Regions from separate parts of the Streptomyces sp. NPDC101393 genome, predicted to be linked through region 1. Evidence: riboswitches for the same ligand, from Rfam matches in the RefSeq annotation. Region 1 holds a riboswitch; each other region holds the start of a gene.
The links. Region 1 has a riboswitch for cobalamin ahead of cobN (cobaltochelatase subunit CobN). Riboswitches for the same ligand answer to the same signal wherever they lie in the genome.
Positions count from the first base shown of each region.

Region 2: another riboswitch for cobalamin. It lies ahead of ACIRQ7_RS06085 (ABC transporter substrate-binding protein); the one in region 1 lies ahead of cobN (cobaltochelatase subunit CobN).
Region 3: another riboswitch for cobalamin. It lies ahead of metE (5-methyltetrahydropteroyltriglutamate--homocysteine S-methyltransferase); the one in region 1 lies ahead of cobN (cobaltochelatase subunit CobN).
Region 4: another riboswitch for cobalamin. It lies ahead of thiI (tRNA uracil 4-sulfurtransferase ThiI); the one in region 1 lies ahead of cobN (cobaltochelatase subunit CobN).

Region 1 is NZ_JBIWNU010000005.1:580,579-584,826, reverse strand. Features, by position in the region: gene cobN (cobaltochelatase subunit CobN) at 1-1,640, opposite strand, end outside; cobalamin riboswitch at 1,677-1,829, opposite strand; gene cobG (precorrin-3B synthase) at 1,937-3,286, shown strand; gene ACIRQ7_RS19195 (precorrin-8X methylmutase) at 3,355-3,981, shown strand; gene ACIRQ7_RS19190 (precorrin-2 C(20)-methyltransferase) at 3,978-4,248, shown strand, end outside.
Region 2 is NZ_JBIWNU010000002.1:95,686-99,933, reverse strand. Features, by position in the region: gene xdhB (xanthine dehydrogenase molybdopterin binding subunit) at 1-875, shown strand, start outside; gene xdhC (xanthine dehydrogenase accessory protein XdhC) at 877-1,686, shown strand; cobalamin riboswitch at 1,821-1,949, shown strand; gene ACIRQ7_RS06085 (ABC transporter substrate-binding protein) at 1,999-3,582, shown strand; partial or broken gene ACIRQ7_RS06080 (hypothetical protein) at 3,485-3,751, shown strand; gene ACIRQ7_RS06075 (ABC transporter permease subunit) at 4,246-4,248, shown strand, end outside.
Region 3 is NZ_JBIWNU010000006.1:506,394-510,641, forward strand. Features, by position in the region: gene metE (5-methyltetrahydropteroyltriglutamate--homocysteine S-methyltransferase) at 1-1,794, opposite strand, end outside; cobalamin riboswitch at 1,948-2,166, opposite strand; gene ACIRQ7_RS21935 (cupredoxin domain-containing protein) at 2,397-2,816, shown strand; gene ACIRQ7_RS21940 (hypothetical protein) at 2,857-3,312, shown strand; gene ACIRQ7_RS21945 (lamin tail domain-containing protein) at 3,521-3,991, shown strand; gene ACIRQ7_RS21950 (Ig-like domain-containing protein) at 4,099-4,248, opposite strand, start outside.
Region 4 is NZ_JBIWNU010000002.1:855,802-860,049, reverse strand. Features, by position in the region: gene cobF (precorrin-6A synthase (deacetylating)) at 31-855, opposite strand; gene thiI (tRNA uracil 4-sulfurtransferase ThiI) at 852-2,183, opposite strand; cobalamin riboswitch at 2,333-2,551, opposite strand; gene ACIRQ7_RS09510 (DNA alkylation repair protein) at 2,671-3,348, opposite strand; gene ACIRQ7_RS09505 (hypothetical protein) at 3,548-3,832, opposite strand; gene ACIRQ7_RS09500 (diadenosine tetraphosphate hydrolase) at 4,132-4,248, opposite strand, start outside.

The sequences.
Region 1 (4,248 bases):
TCGGGGCCGCAGGCGGCGGACAGGCCGGCGTTCTTGCCGGGCAGCCACTCCAGATTGCCGTGCTTGCCGAGGTGCACCATCGCGTCCGCGCCGAAGCCGCCGTCCTCCTGGGAGGCGGCGATCCAGCGGTAGGCGGCCAAGTAGTGGTGCGAGGGCGGCAGATCGGGGTCGTGGTAGATCGCGATCGGGTTCTCGCCGAAGCCGCGCGGCGGCTGGATGAGGACGAGGAGATTGCCGCGGCGCAGGGCCGCGAGGACGATGTCGCCCTCGGGGTTGCGGCTGCGGTCGAGGAACATCTCGCCGGGCGGCGGGCCCCAGTGCTGCTCGACGGACGCGCGCAGCTCCTGCGGCAGCGTGGCGTACCAGCGCTTGTAGTCGGCGGCCGGGATACGGACCGGGTTGCGGGCGAGCTGTTCCTCGGTGAGCCATTCCTGGTCGTGGCCGCCGGCCTCGATGAGGGCGTAGATCAGCTCGTCGCCGTCGCCGGAGACCAGGCCGGGCACCTCTTCGGTGCCGAAGTCGTAGCCGTCCGCCTGCAGGCGGCTCAGCAGGGCGACGGCGCTGGCGGGGGTGTCCAGACCGACGGCGTTGCCGATGCGGGAGTGCTTGGTGGGGTACGCGGAGAGGACCAGGGCCAGGCGCTTGTCGGCGGCCGGGATGTGCCGCAGCCGGGCGTGCCGCACGGCGATGCCGGCGACCCGGGCGGCCCGCTCGGGGTCGGCGACGTACACCGGCAGGCCGTCCTCGTCGACCTCCTTGAAGGAGAACGGGACGGTGATCAGCCGGCCGTCGAACTCGGGCACGGCGATCTGCGAGGCGGCGTCCAGCGGCGACAGGCCCTCGTCGTTCTCCTCCCAGGCAGCGCGCGAACCGGTCAGGCACAGCGCCTGGAGGATCGGTACGTCCAGGGCGGCGAGCGCACCGGCGTCCCAGGACTCGTCGTCGCCGCCGGCGGAGGCCTCGGCGGGCTTGGTGCCGCCGGCGGCCAGGACGGTGGTGACGATGGCGTCGACCGGGCGCAGCGCCTCGATCAGCTCCGGTTCGGGCGCGCGCAGCGACGCGACGAACAGCGGCAGCGGGCGCCCGCCGGCCCGCTCGATCTGCGCGCAGAGGGCGTCGACGAAGCCGGTGTTGCCGCTCATGTGGTGGGCGCGGTAGTAGAGCACCGCGACCTGCGGGCCGCCGGTGTCCGTACGGGCGTCCGGGCGCTCCAGCTGTCCCCAGGTGGGGGCGGGCGCCGGGGGTTCGAAGCCGTGGCCGGTCAGCAGCACGGTGTCGGAGAGGAAGCGGGCCAGCTGGTCGAGGTTGGCGGGGCCGCCGTGCGCGAGGTAGGCGTGCGCCTCGGCCGCGGTGCCGACGGGGACCGTGGAGGCCTCCATCAGCTGGGCGTCGGGGGCCTGTTCACCGGTGAGGACGACGACGGGACGGTGCTGGTCCGCGGCGAGCAACACCTCCAGGCCCTCTTCCCAGGCGCGGATGCCGCCGAGGAGGCGGACGACGACGAGGTCGGTCCCCTCCAGGAGCGCGGGCAGCTCGGCGACGTCGAGGCGGGCGGGGTTGGCGAGCCGGTAGGGCACGGGACCGGTGGCAGCGCGGGCGCTGAGCAGGTCGGTGTCGGAGGTCGACAGCAGCAGGAGCATGCGAGCGCAGGCCTTCCTCGGGGTGTCCGCGCCCCGGGTGGGTCGTAGGGACGGCGGGAGTTCCTGGCTCGCCCGGCGGTGGCCGGGTTCACAGTGGCGGGACCGCGCCGGATTCTCACCGGGCTTCCTCCCTTGGCGCCGTCGCTGGCGTCCGGTGGGTCAGCCGACCCACCGACCTGCATAGTAAAGGCTGTGTCCGGGGCGTGGGAGGGCGCCTCCGGGCCCGCGGTCCGCGGGTTCCCCGGGTGCCCGCCTCCCCGGATCCGCCACCCGCCGACGTCGGTATGCTCGCCGCCATGCCGCCCTCCCCCTCGCCACGGCCCGCACGGGCCGCACCGCCCCCACGGGACCGCGGTGACGCCTGCCCGGGAGCGCTGCGGCTGCACCCGGCGGCGGACGGCCGGCTGGCACGAGTACGGCTGCCCGCCGGTGACTTGACGGAACGTCAGGCCACTGCGCTGGGGGACGCGGCCCACCGCCTCGGCGACGGCCACCTCTCCCTCACCTCCCGCGGCAACGCGGAGCTGCGCGGCCTCGCCGACGACTGCGGCCAGGAACTCGCCGGCCTGCTGCGCGAGGCCGGTCTGCTGCCCTCGGAGCGCCACGAACGCCTCCGCAACATCCTCGCCTCACCCCTTGCGGGCCTGGACCCGCACACCCCCTCTGACGTGCGGTTGTGGGCCCGGCAGCTGGACACCCTGCTCTGCACGAGCCCCTCGGCGACCGCGCTCTCCGGCCGTTTCCTGTTCGTCCTGGACGACGGCCGCGGCGATGTGGCGACGCTCGGCGGTGATGTGACCTTGGTCGCAGCGCCCGGCGGGGCGCTGCTGCGCCTCGGCGACGGGGCCGCGCTGCGTATCGCCGGACCGGACGCGGCGCGGGCCGCGCTCCTCGCCGCCGGGTCCTTCCTCGCCGCCGCCGAGGCGTGCGGCACCGGCGCCTGGCGGGTCCGCGAGCTCCCCGCCCCACAGGTGCCGACCGCGCATGCGGTGGCGGCGGACCTGCGGGCGGCGGGTATCGGGGCCGTGTACGTCGCGGCGCCGGATCCGGGCGCCGTGCCGCCGGGCGCGGGCGCCACCGCTCCCGGGATCACCGAAGCCCCCGACGGCCGCCGGGCCCTCTCCGTCCTCGCGCCGCTCGGCCGGCTGACCGTCGACCAGTGGCGGCTGCTGACCGCGATCGCCTCCGAGGACGGGGCGGGCGAGCTGCGGACCACCCCCTGGCGCGGCGTGATCGTCCCCGGCCTGCCGGGCACCACGGCCGGGGCGCGGCTGCGCGAGCTGGCCGCCGCCGGCCTGATCACCGACCCCGGCTCCCCCTGGCACCGGATCAGCGCCTGCACCGGCCGGCCAGGCTGCGCCAAGTCCCTCTCCGATGTCCGCGCCGACGCCACGGCCGCCGTCGTCCGGGGCAGTACCCCGGCGCCGGTCGGCGGGCTCCCCGTCCACTGGTCCGGCTGCGAACGCCGCTGCGGCCACCCGCACGGCAGCTGGATCGACGTCGTGGCCACGGGCGCGGGCGACGGCGACGGCAGGGGCGAAGGCGCCAAGGATGACCGCAGCGCCCACGGGAGTGACGGCCCCGGACTCGACGGGGAGCCCGGATACCGGGTAACCGTCGTACGCCCGACCCCCACCACTCCATGACCCACCACCCCCGGCCCCAGCCCCACCACCGGCCACCTCCCCACTCCCACCCCACCACCGAGGGCACAGTGTTCGACTACGAGAAGGACGGGGCGGCGATCTACCGCCAGTCCTTTGCCACCATTCGCGCCGAGGCGGACCTCGCGGGCCTGCCCGCCGACGTCAGCCAGGTCGCGGTCCGGATGATCCACGCCTGCGGCATGGTCGACCTCGTACGCGACCTGGCCTTCACCCCCGAGGTGGTGGCGCGGGCCCGCGAGGCGCTGCGCGCCGGTGCGCCGATCCTGTGCGACGCCAACATGGTCGCCAGCGGCGTGACCCGTAAGCGGCTGCCGGCCGGCAACGAGGTGCTGTGCACGCTCGCCGACCCGTCGGTGCCGGACCTGGCCGCCCGTATGGGGACCACCCGCAGTGCCGCGGCGATGGAGCTGTGGCGGGACCGGATGGAGGGTGCCGTGGTGGCCGTCGGCAACGCCCCGACCGCGCTGTTCCGCCTCCTGGAGATGATCGAGGAGGGCGCGCCGCGTCCCGCGGCCGTCATCGGCATACCCGTCGGCTTCATCGGCGCCGCCGAGTCCAAGGACGCGCTGATCGCGCATCCGTCGGCGCTGGACCACATCGTGGTGCGCGGACGGCGGGGCGGCAGCGCCATGGCCGCGGCCGCGGTCAACGCCATTGCGAGCGAGGAAGAGTGAGCGTGAGCGAGCAGCAGGCAGACGGCGGCACCGGCGAGCGGGAGACCGACCGCCACCCCGCAGGAGAGGCGCCGGCCGCGGGCCGTCTTTACGGCGTCGGGCTGGGCCCCGGCGATCCGTCGCTGATGACCGTACGGGCCGTCCAGGTGATCGCGGAGGCGGACGTCGTCGCCTACCACAGCGCCCGGCACGGACGCTCGATCGCGCGCTCCATCGCCGCCGAGCACCTGCGCGCCGACCACATCGAGGAGGCGCTGGTCTACCCGG
Region 2 (4,248 bases), on a different contig from region 1:
CGGCGGTGAAGAACGCCTGCGAGCAGTTGCGGGAGCGGCTGCTGCAGGTGGCTGCCACCCAACTGAGCGCGAATGCCTCGGACGTACGCATCGTCGAGGGCGTCGCGCGCAGCCTGGGCAGTGACAAGGAGCTGGCCTGGGACGACCTGGTGCGCACCGCGTATTTCCAGCGGGTTCAGCTGTCGGCGGCCGGTTTCTACCGGACCGAGGGACTGCACTGGGACGCGAAGACGTTCAAGGGCTCGCCGTTCAAGTACTTCTCCCATGGGGCCGCCGCGGCCGAGGTGGAGGTGGACGGCTTCACCGGCGCATACCGCATCCGGCGGGTGGACATCGTGCACGATGTCGGCGACAGCCTGTCCCCGATGATCGACATCGGTCAGGTGGAAGGCGGGTTCGTGCAGGGGGCGGGCTGGCTGACGCTTGAGGACATGCGCTGGGACTCCAGTGACGGGCCGCACCGCGGCCGGCTGCTGACCCAGGCCGCGAGCACCTACAAGCTGCCGAGCTTTTCGGAGATGCCCGAGGAATTCCACGTCACCCTTCTGGAGAACGCCACCGAGGAGGGCTCGGTATACGGGTCCAAGGCGGTGGGTGAGCCTCCGCTGATGCTGGCGTTCTCGGTGCGAGAGGCGTTGCGGCAGGCCGCCGGCGCGTTCGGGCCTAAGGGGGCCGGCATCGAGTTGGCCTCACCCGCGACACCGGAGGCGGTGTACTGGGCGATCCAGCAGGCCCGCCGGAACGGTGCCTCCCCGAACGGTCACGCCCGTAACGGGGCTGCCGCCAACGGCCACGGCGGCGACGGCCACGCCGGAAACGGGAACGCTGCCAACGGCACGATCCGGAGCAACGCCACAGCATTGAACGGTGCCTGACATGACGTGGGTCGACGCGGTCACACGGTTGCGGGCACGCCGGGAGGCCGGCGTGCTGGTGACCGTCGCGACCGTGCGCGGCCACGCCCCACGCGACGCAGGAGCGAAACTGGTGGTGGGGCAGACCGAGACGTGGGGTTCGATCGGTGGCGGCAATATCGAGGCCGTCGCGATCGATCGGGCCCGGGGAATGATCGGCGCGTCCAAGCCGGAACCGGAACTGATCGATTTCGCCCTGAACGACAAGGTGACCAACGAGCACGGCGTGCAGTGCTGCGGCGGCGCGGTCTCGGTGCTGCTCGAACCGCTGCCGGTGGTGAGGGCGGTGGCGATCTTCGGCGTCGGGCACGTAGGGCTGGAACTGGCACGCATCCTGGCACGTCAGGACCTCGACCTCCATCTGGTCGACACCCGCGCCGACATCCTCACCGAGGAGCGGCTCGACGTGCTGGCGGACGCGGTGGCGCAGGTGCATGTGCATCACACGCCGCTGCTGCCCGAGGAGGTGCTGGAGGAGTTGCCGCACGGCACCCACATCCTGATCATGACCCATGATCATGCCGAGGACGCCGCGCTGTGCGACGCCGCCTTGCGGACCACCCATCTCGGCTCCCTCGGGCTGATCGGGTCGGAGGCCAAGTGGGTGCGGTTCCGCAAACGCCTCGCCACCGAGGGCGGCCACGGCGAGGCCACCATCGACCGGATCAAGACCCCGATCGGGCTGGCCACCCTGACGGGCAAGGAACCCGCGACCATTGCCGTGAGCGTCGCCGCCGATTTGCTGCGCACCTTCGAAACCGAGGGGGACTGACACTCCCACCGGATCGACAGGGCGCCCCGCACGCGTGCGAACGCACCGTGCGGGGCGCCCTGTCGGCGTGACCGAGCCCCTGGACCCGGCGCCCGCCGCCTCGTGCGCCACAATGAGTGCACGAGGCGACGGGGACCAGGAAGCCGGTGCGATTCCGGCGCGGTCCCGCCACTGTGACCGGGGAGCTGTCCTCCTGCATGCCACTGTCCGCAGCCGCGGGTGGGAAGGCGGAGGCCGGCAACGATCCGGGAGCCAGGAGACTGACCCGTCGCCGGTCCGATGGCAGGGGCGAGGAAACCCCGGAGAGGATCGATGGTGACGACGCATGCCCGGACGGAGCCGGTGCACCGGCCCGAACCCGGCAACCGGCCGGAACCCGGAAGACGGATGGTGCTGGCCGCCGGAGGCGCCCTGGCGCTGACCTCGCCCGGCCTGCTCGCCGGCTGCGGCGGGGACGCGAGGGACGGGGGCGGCGGCGACCGGTTCCGCGCCGCGTTCACGGCCGGCGGCTCCCAGGAGACCCTCGACCCCCACGTCGCGCCGAACTTCGTCGACCAGGCCCGCGCCAAGGCCCTCTACGACACGCTCGGCACGTACGCGGACGACATGTCCGTCCGCGAGCGGCTCGCGGAATCCTGGGAGGGCGACGCCTCCGGCACCCGGTGGCACATACGTCTGCGCACGGCGGAGTTCCACGACGGCAGACCGGTGACCGCACGGGACGTCCTCTACAGCTACCGCCGCGCTGCCGACCCCGACACCGGTTCCCCCTCGCAGCAACTGCTCTCCGCGATCGACTTCGAGGCGAGCAAGGCCGACGGCCAACGGTCCGTCGTCTTCGTGCTGAAGGCGCCGAACTTCGAGTTCCCCACCGTCTTCGCCGGCCCCGGCACGGAGATCATCCCCGACGGTACGAAGGACTTCCGCAAGCCCGTCGGCTCCGGCCCCTTCAGCTACGTGTCGTTCACACCCGGCGGGACCGCCCGCTACCGGCGCTGGGCGGACCACTGGGACGGTGCCCCGCACATCGCCGAGCTGGAGATCGTCCCGGCGAACGAGGAGTCGGCGCGACTCAACGCGCTGCTCTCCGGACAGGTCCACTACGCCGCCGACATGGCCGGCGCCTCGGTGGACCGGCTGCAGCAGAAGGGCTCGACGCGGCTGCTGACCGCCAAACGGGCCACCGCCCAGCAGCTGTTGCTGCGCGCCGGCCGCAAGCCCTTCGACGACCCGCGGCTGGTGCGGGCCGTGCAGCTCGGGCTCGACCGGAAGGCGCTGGTGCGCGTCGCCCTCGCCGGGCACGGCGAGCCGGGGAACGACCTGTTCGGCATGGGCCTGCGCGGCTACCCCGACGGCCTGAAGCCCCGCGTGCGCGATGTCGAAAGGGCCCGGAAGCTCGTGAAGGAGGCCGGCGCGGACGGGTGGGAGATCACCGTGGAGACCAGTGCGGTCGACGCCGCCTGGGAGCCGGCCGCGGACCTGATGGCGCGGCAACTACGCGAGGTGGGGCTGAAGTTGACCGCCAACACCCGGGCCGCCAGCACGTATTTCAGTGAGATCAAGACGCACGGGGTCGCCGCCTTCAACACCAGCTCCACGCTGCCCGTCTCCGACTTCCTCCAGCAGCGGGTCCGCGGCGGAGCCGCCCGCAACCAGACGCAGTACGCCTCGAAGGAGTTCGACACGCTGCTGGAGCGCGCCCGCACCACCCGCGACGAGCGGGACCGGCTGGCCTTGCTCACCCGCGCCCAGAAGATCGCCCGGGACGGGTCCGGGCTCCTGGTGTGGGCGTTCTCCGATGCCAACGACGCCATCGGCCCTTCGGTCCGCGGCCTGCGCGCCGCACCGCCGAACTCGCACGACTGGGCCCGGTTCGACCGGGTCCGCATCGGCTGAAGTGCGCGCCTACGTCCTGCGGCGCTCACTGCTGGCGGTCCTTCAGTGCCTGGTGGTGCTGGTCGCCGTGTTCGCCGTCGGCTCGCTGCTGCCCGGGGACACGGCCGACGTGCTCCGCGGCGAACTCGGAACGCCCGCACAAGTCCAGGCACTGCGAAGCCAGTTGGGGCTGGACGAGCCGGCCTGGACCCGCTTCGGGCACTGGCCGGGCAACCTGCTCACCGGCGACCTCGGGAATTCCCTGACGACCGGCCTGCCGGTGGGCGACGACATCGGCCGCCGCATCGGGGTGACCCTGCTGCTGGGTGTCCCGGCGCTGGCGCTGGTCACGGTGCTGGCGCCGCTGCTGGGCACGGTGTCGGGACTGCGGGAGGGCAGTCGCGTCGACCGGACGCTGAATACGGCGGCCCTTCTGCTGCACGCCGTCCCGGAGTTCGTGCTCGGGCTGCTGCTGGTCGCCTCGGTGTCGCTGGCGGCCGGGCTGCTGCCGGCCACCGCCGTCGGCATGGACACGGCGGCCCTGCTGGCGCAGCCGGCCGTACTGGCACTGCCCGTCACCGTCCTGACGGCCCGGCACCTCTGCGATCTGGCCCGCCAGATACGCGTCGACGTGGCGGCCGAGCGGCACGGTGCCGTCGCCCCGAGCACCTGCGGCTGCTGGGGATG
Region 3 (4,248 bases), on a different contig from region 1:
GTCCCGCAGGGCGAGGGCCACCTGGCGGGCGGTGTCACCGAGCGGCTGGTCGTCGCGGACGAAGGACCAGGCGAGCATGGTGACCGGGCCGGTGAGCATGCCCTTGACGGGGCGGTCGGTGAGCGACTGGGCGTAGCGCGTCCAGCGCACCGTCATCGGCTCGGGGCGGGAGATGTCGCCGGCCAGGATCGGCGGCCGGACGTAGCGGGTGCCGTACGACTGCACCCAGCCGTGCTGGGTGGCGAGGTAGCCGGTCAGCTGCTCGGCGAAGTACTGCACCATGTCGTTGCGTTCGGGCTCGCCGTGCACCAGGACGTCGATCCCGGCCTTCTCCTGGAAGGCCAGCACATCGCGGATCTCGGTCGCGATGCGCTCCTCGTAGGCGGCGCCGTCGATCCGCCCGGCGCGCAGGTCGGCGCGTGCGGTGCGCAGTTCGGCGGTCTGCGGGAACGACCCGATCGTGGTGGTCGGCAGCAGCGGCAGCCGCAGATGGGCGCGCTGCGCCGCGGCCCGCTCGGTGTACGGCTGGGAGCGGCGGCCGTCCGCGTCGGTGACGGCGGCGGCGCGGGCGCGTACGGCCGGGTCGCGGGTGAGGGCGGAGCCGGCGCGGGAGGCCAGGTCGGCCCGGTTGGCGGCGAGTTCGGCGGCGATGGCGTCGGTGCCCTGTGCCAGGCCGCGCGCCAGAGTGGCGATCTCGGACGTCTTCTGGCGGGCGAAGGCGAGCCAGCGGGCGATCTGCGGGTCGATGTCACGCTCGGCGGACGCGTCCAGCGGGACGTGCAGCAGGGAGCAGGAGGAGGCGACATCGACGCGGTCGGCGAGGCCGAGCAGGGTGCCCAGCGTGGACAGCGACTTCTCGAAGTCGTTGATCCAGACGTTGCGTCCGTTGACGACGCCGGCCACCAGCCGCTTGCCGGGCAGCCCGCCGACGGCCGCGAGGTCCCCGAGGTTGGCGGCGGCGGCGCCGGTGAAGTCCAGCGCGAGGCCGTCGACGGGCGCCTTGGCCAGCACCGGCAGCGCGTCGCCCAGCCGGTCGAAGTAGGAGGCGACCAGCAGCTTCGGGCGGTCGGTGAGTGCGCCCAGATCGCGGTAGGCGCGGGCGGCGGAGTTCAGGACGGCGGGCGAGCGGTCCTGTACGAGTGCCGGCTCGTCGAGCTGTGTCCAGACGGCGCCGGCCGCCCGCAGATCCGCGAGCACCTCGGCGTAGACGGGCAGCAGCCGGTCCAGCAGCGTCAGCGGGTCGAAGTCGGCGGCGACACCGGGAGCGGGCTTGGACAGCAGGAGGTAGGTGACCGGGCCGACGAGGACCGGGCGGGCGGTGAGTCCGAGCGTGAGGGCTTCGGTCAGTTCGGCGACCTGCTTGCCGGAGTCCGCGGCGAAGACCGTGTCCGGCCCCAACTCCGGGACCAGATAGTGGTAGTTGGTGTCGAACCACTTGGTCATCTCCAGCGGCGCCACGTCCTGGGTGCCGCGCGCCATCGCGAAGTAGCCGTCCAGGGCATCGGCGGCCACCGCGGCGCGGTGCCGGTCGGGGATCGCACCGACCATGACGCTGGTGTCCAGGACGTGGTCGTAGTACGAGAAGTCACCGGTCGGCACCTCGTCGATACCGGCCCCGGCGAGCTGCTGCCAATTGCCGCGGCGCAGTTCGGCCGCGGTGGCCCGGAGGGCGTCGGCGCCGACCCGGCCCTTCCAGTAGCCCTCGATGGCCTTCTTCAGTTCACGGTGCTGACCCTGACGCGGGTAGCCGTGCACGGTCGACCGTGCTGCCGCGGCTGCGGACTTGCTGGTCACGGAACTCTCCTTCGCGAGTGTCTCCCTACGATCCGGGGACGGCTCACGAGGCGGAGTACGGCGAAGCGGCGGACCACGGCGCGATCTCGCCGCACGTGCCCGCCTGCTGTGTACGCCGACCCACCCGCGAGGTCACCGGATCACCGTGCGCGAGGTTCGCGCACGGACACTGGCAGGTCTTCGGACTCGCGGGCACGTCCGCCGAAAGGCGGACATCTACTGGCCGTCGCTTCCCAGACCCCCGGGGGTCCAGTGCGTATGACGGCGGTCGTTCCCACTCACCGCTGCGGGGCAGTCCCGGATTCCCACCGGGTTCCCTCTTGCGACGCGCCTGCCTGGCGGGCAGGGCGAACCAGTTGCACCGGCCAGCCTAGGCGTTGCGGCACGAGCCGGACAGCGCCGCTCACATGCCGGATGGTGAGATGAGACACGCGCCCCGGGGGTGGCTCGCGGGCACGGTGTCCGGCTGCCCGTCCGCCCGCGTACGCCGAACGCCGCCGCCCGATGGCCGGGAGCCGGGAGCTGCGCTCTAGTGGGACGGGCGGTCCGAGCGACGGCCGCGCGCCGCCCGCGCAGGCGGCAGGACCGGAGGCGAGCCACCCATGACCCACCGCGTAAGGGCAGCCGCCGCGACGGCCGCGGCCGTGCTGTGCGCCACGGCGCTCGGCGGGTGCGGTGACGGTGGCGGCGGCTCGGAATCCTCCCCCGCGCCGTCATCGGCCGCCCCCTCGTCCACCCCGTCGTCCGCGCCCTCGCCCACCAAGGCGGGGCAGTCGCGGATCACCGTCAAGGACTTCACCTTCGTCCCCGCCGAACTGACCGTGCGCCCCGGCGCGAAGGTCACCGTGGTCAACGAGGACGACACCGCCCACACCGTGACGGCCAATGGCAGCAAACCCTTCGACACCGGCCCCATCGGCCCCGGGAAGACCGCCACCTTCACCGCCCCGGACAAGGCCGGCGACTACCCGTACGTCTGCAGCATCCATCCGTCGATGAAGGGCTCGCTCACCGTCCACTGAGCCTTCGCACACGACCCTTGCCCAGGAGGTGGGGAGCCACATGGCAGCAGACCGCGGTGTACCGGAGCCGTCCACCGGGCGGGCCGGGCGGGTCGCCCGGGGTGTCGCGCGGGTGCTGGCCGCCGCCGGCCTGGCGGTGAACGCCTACATCCACGCCCGTCTCGCCGACTCCTACGACGCCGTCGCCGCGGACATCAGCCAGGGCACGCTGTTCCGGGTCGAAGCCGGACTGGCCTCGCTGGCGGCGCTGCTCGTCCTGATCTGGCGGCGCCCTATGGCCGACCTCTTCGCCTGGCTGGTGGCCGCGGGCGGGCTGGCGCTCCTGCTCATCTACCGCTACGTCGACGTCGGGACGCTGGGCCCGGTGCCGAACATGTACGAGCCCGTGTGGACCACGGACAAGCGGCTGACCGTCGTCTCCCAGGCCGTCACCGTCCTCGCCACCGTCTTCCTGCTGCTGGCCCCGGCGCGGCGATCGGACAGACGGCGCAGGTGACGCGCGCCGGCGCCGGTACGGGGTGCCCGGGGCGCGGGGGAGCACGCGCCGGGTGCGAAGAGGATGCGTAAATGTCCATGTTTCGTAACACACAAGCGGATTCATCACGACGGCGGGTGGCGGCGCGGCACAGTGTGGATGCCCGGCGACGGTCCGGGCACTGGGCACGACCGGCACCCCTGCGAGGGTGCCGTATGCAGGAGGTCTCATGTTCCGCTCCGCATCCCGCATCGCCGCGTCCGTTCTCGGTTCGGTGGCGCTGGCGGCCACCGCCGTGCTCCCCGCCGCGGCCGACGGCCACCGCCAGGACCCGCGTCCGCAGCGTTCCGCCGTCGAGCTGGGCCCCATCCAGTACGACAGCCCCGGGCGTGACGACGGCTCCCGCCGCAGCCTCAACGCGGAGTGGGTCACGGTCCGGAACACCGGCCGGCACGCGGTGAACCTCAGCGGCTGGACCCTCGTCGAGGGCCGGCACCACCTCGTCCACCGCTTCCACCACCTGGTGCTCGACGGGCACCGTTCGGTGCGGGTGCACACCGGGATCGGCCGCGACGACCGCCGCGACGTCTACCAGGACCGCCGCCACTACGTCTGGGACAACCACTCCGACACCGCGATCCTGCGCAACGACCACCACCGCACCGTCGACACCGTGAGCTGGGGCCGCCGCCACCGCTGACCGCCCCTCCGGGCACTGATCCGCGACGTACTGCGCCCCGCCCCCGGGACTCGGAAGGAGTCAGGGGCGGGGCGCAGTACGTGGGCCGGGACCGGCGTCGCCGGGGGCTACTTCAGTGCGCTGCGCTGCTGCCACTGCGGCCAGGTCTCCTGCCAGACCTCCAGGCCGTTGCCCACGTCGGTGTGTTCCGTGTTGCTGGTGCCCTTCACCTCGACCGTGGAACCGATCGGCAGGAAGTCGTAGACCCGCTTGGCGTC
Region 4 (4,248 bases), on a different contig from region 1:
GCTCGTCCGGACCGATCGGGTGGGGGCGGCTCAACCAGCGGGACCCCGGAGACCCGCACCTGCCGGCCGCGGCCCGGGGCCGTCGGCGCGCAGCAGGCACGCATCCATGATCCAGCCATGACGCTCCCGGGCCGCGGCCCGCAACTCCAGGACCTGGTCGGCCACTTCGTCCAGCGGCCCGGAGACGAGCAGCTCTTCCGGTGTCCCGACGTAGGCCCCCCAATACATCCACCAGCCCTCCGTCCGGTGAGCGGTGAGTGCCGCGCCGACATCGAGCATCACGGCGACGTCCTCGCCCTCGGCGAGCCCGGCCCCGGCGACCTGCCGCCCGGGGGCGATGCGGACCGGACGGCCGAGCCGGGTCAGCGTCGTACGGTGGCGGGCGGCCAGTACCGAGACGCTGCTCACCCCGGGAATCACGTCGTAGGTGAAGGGCACCGCACCGCGGGCGGTGACCTCCTCCAGCGTGTCGATCGTGCTGTCGTAGAGCGCGGGGTCGCCCCACACCAGGAACGCGCCGGTCCGGCCCGGCTCCAGCTCGTCGAGGATGAGCCGCTCGTACAGGTCGGCGCGGCGGTGGCGCCAGTCGACGACCTGGGCCTGATAGCGGGCCGGGCTCGCGGGGGAGCGATCGCGCCTTGGGTCCGCCGCCTCGACCACCCGGTGCCCCGGGCCGGCGTGCTCGGCCACCAGATCTCTGCGCAGCCGGGTCAGCTCGGACGCCCGCGCGCCCTTGTCCAGCAGGAAGAACACCTCGCAGGTCCGCAGGGCGCGCACCGCGGCCAGCGTCACATGCTCCGGATCCCCCGAGCCGATCCCGATGACCCGGATCCGCCGCAAGCCTTCCTCGCTCATGAGGACACCGCCGCGGACGGCCCCGCCGCACAGACGGCCGGAAGGGGGTGGCCGGGCGCGGTACCGCCGTCCGGGCCGGCCGCGCCGGCCTCCCCCTCCTCGGTCTCTCCCGGGTACATGATCTGGACGTCACGCAGCAGACCGTCCACAAGGTCGTCCACGTCGAGTCGCTTCTCCACCGAACGCAGATCGGTCAGCCCGGCCCGGAGGGAGGCACGGGGCGGCGCGAGGAGCTTGCAGCAGTCCTCGTCCGGCAGCACGGAGATCTCCGCGGTGCCGATGGACCGGGCCTCGTCGATGATCTCCTGCTTCTCCCAGCCGACCAGCGGCCGCAGCATTGGCAGGGTGGCGGCCTCGTCCACCGCGGCCATGTTCGCCAGGGTCTGGCTGGCCACCTGCCCCAGGCTGTCACCGGTCACCAGCGCCTCCGCCCGGGTCCGGCCCGCCAGTGCGGAAGCCGTGCGGGCCATCAGCCGCCGCTGTGCGACGACCTGGAGCTTGCCGGCTCCTGCGATGGCCAGTTGCTTCTGGGCGTGGCCGAGGGCGATGACGTGCAGCCGCCCGCCGGGCTGATAGCGGTTGAGTTCACGGGCGAGGGCGTACGCCTTGTAGACGGAAGCGGCGTTCGTGTAGGGAGCGCCGGTGAAGTGGACGAAGTCGCAGCGCAGCCCGCGGCGCATCGCCCGGTAGGCCGCCACCGGTGAGTCGTACCCGCCGGAGAGCAGCACCAGGGCGCGGCCGCTGGAGCCGACGGGCAGCCCGCCCGCCCCCTGGTGACGGGTCCAGGAGACGTAGCTCTCCTTGTGGTCGATCTCGACGGAGACCCGGACATCCGGGCTGGAGAGGTTCACCGGCACACGTCCCAGAGCTTCCTGGACGCGCGCACCGAGAAACCGCTCGAACTGCGACGAGGTCATCTCGAAGCTCTTGTCCCGGCGCTTGACCCGCACGGCGAAGGTGATCCCGGGCCGCTCGGCACGGGCGCCGGCGAGCGCGTCCACGACTGCCGTCGTGATGTCCGCGACGGTGCTCGGGAGGCGCAGGGCGGGCTCCACCGCGTTGAACCCCATCACCCTGCGGGCGCGCTCCACGAGGACGTCCTGCGGTACCTCGCCCCCGAGCACGGTGATGTTGTGGCCGGACGTGATCCACGTGGAGCCGCCGATGCCCCTCAGGGCGCGGCGGAGATTGTCGTGCAGCCGCTCGGTGAACAGGTGCCGGTTGCGGCCCTTGAGAAAGATCTCACCGTGTTTGAGCAGGACACAGGGCCCGCTCGGGTGCCCAGTTCTGGGGGAGGGGATGGACGTGATGCTCGGTTCACCGGGCACGAAACTCTCCTTCGCGAGTTCGTCGTGCGGACCGGCGCCGGGCCGTGAACGGGATGCGGCCCGCCCTCGTCGTGCGCAGGGTTGAAGGAATCGCACCACTCGCTCAGCGGCCCCGTCACCGGGTCGCTGTGCATACGTGCGTGGTGATCGCACCGCGCACGAGCAGTGGCAGGTCTTCGGACTCGTGGGCACGTCCCTGGGGACGGGACACCTACTGGCCGTCGCTTCCCGGGTCACACGCGTACCCAGTGCTCGATGACGGCGGTCGTTCCCACTCACCGCTGCGAGGCAGTCCCGGCATCCCACCGGGTTCCCTCTTACGACACCCCGCCTGGCGGACGGGACGAACCAGCTGCGGGTCCAGGGTAGACAAGGCTGCGCACGGTGCGTGCACCAGCAGGGGGAGGGGAGGCAGGGGGAGACGGAAGCACCGTCCGCTGGGGGAGTGGCGGCACGGGCGTGAGCGCGGGTGTGAGCGCGAGCCTGCCTACCCCGCGTGCTGTCGGCGCACCATCTCGGTGATCCAGATGGGCGCGAACGGAGACGTGCAGCCCGGGGGCGTCGGGTAGTCCTTGAGCACCTCCAGGCGCTCACCGATATCGAGGGCACGGGTGCGGAGCTCGGCGTGCTCGATGCCGATCTGAGCCAGGCAGTGATTCATCGCCCACTGCAGGCGAGCCGGGGCGTCCTTCATCTCCGCCTCGATGACGTCGAGCAGTCCTGCGAGGTCGAGGTCCTCGGGCTTCTTCGCCACGCGTTCGGTGGTCAGGGCCCAGCCGGCACTCGCCACCACCGGATCCGGATCGGCGGACCAGGCCAGGCGCAGCTCCTGGGAGTGCGGGTTCTTCTTCACCACGTAGTTCACGAGCCAGTCGTGCACCTTGGGCGTCCGTGCCTCGCGCAGCATGACGTCCAACTCGTCACGCCCGAACGCCTTGGGGCGGCAGATCAGGAGCGCCAGCAGCCTCGCCGCGGTGTCATCCGTCTCCCAGAGCCGGCACGCGAGGTCCTGCTGCGTCTTCAACCGCTTCGCGAGCGCGCGCAGCTTGGTGAGGTTCACACCGTGATCGTCACCGTGCTTCTCGTTCACCGCGCGTACCTTCGGGTCTTCCAGCGCGGCCAGCTCGGCCCTCACCTCGGCCACCGTCGGTGTCGTCCCGGCCATCTCGGCCTCCCCTCTCTCACGTGCGGGAACGACCCTATGACGGAAGTCGGCCTCTTGTCGTACCTACCCGGGCCGGGCGAGGGCGTGGGCGGTGGGCCGTGGCCGGTCAGGCCGGCGCGGGCCCGCTTTGCGTTCCTGGGGCCCGGCCGCCACCTTCTCTTCCGTACGTCCACTTGCCCGGTGTGCCGCTTCCGGTGCCTTACGCCGGCCCGCATGCGCGGTAGGCATCAGCGGCGAGCGGAAGCGGCTCGCCCGCGGTCTCGGCTTCGCAGGCGATCGGCTTCTTGGTGAGATCCAGCAGATCCAGTGTGGGCATGTTCCTCTCCAGCGTAGGGACGTCCTGCGGGTCGAGAAGGGCCTTGGTGATCTTGTGCAGGGGGTTGCCGGCCGGCTTGAGTCCGTCACCGGTGTCAGCTGACGCGGGGGAGGCGAGAGCGGTGGCTGCGGCGGCGACCAGGACCGCGGCGAGGATCGTGCGCTTCACGTGTTTTCCCTTCTCGGTCGGCGCGAGGTGCGCCGACGCACCCTGGGACAACGGGAGCGGCTTGCCGGGGTTACGGCATCCTGTGGTGCCCGATAAAGACCGGTACCGCCGCTTTTCTCTCGGCGCGCCATCGCCGAGGCCCCCACCGTCCCGCTGCGGGCGACTGCGGGCGGCCGGGCTGCGGGGCAACCGGGCCCGGCCGCAGATACGGCGGAGTCATGGTGCCGACCGTTCTCGGCATCCGGATCCTCGACCTTGCCTTGCCTTGCCTCGACCTTGCCTTGCGGTGCGGTGCGGTGTCAGCAGCGCATCCTGTCCAGTTCGCTGCCGATCGCCTCCCGTAGCGCTTCATGCCGCGGACCGAGCCTGAACTGCTCGTCGCTCCAGCGTTCGCGGGGATAGAGCCACACCGGAGC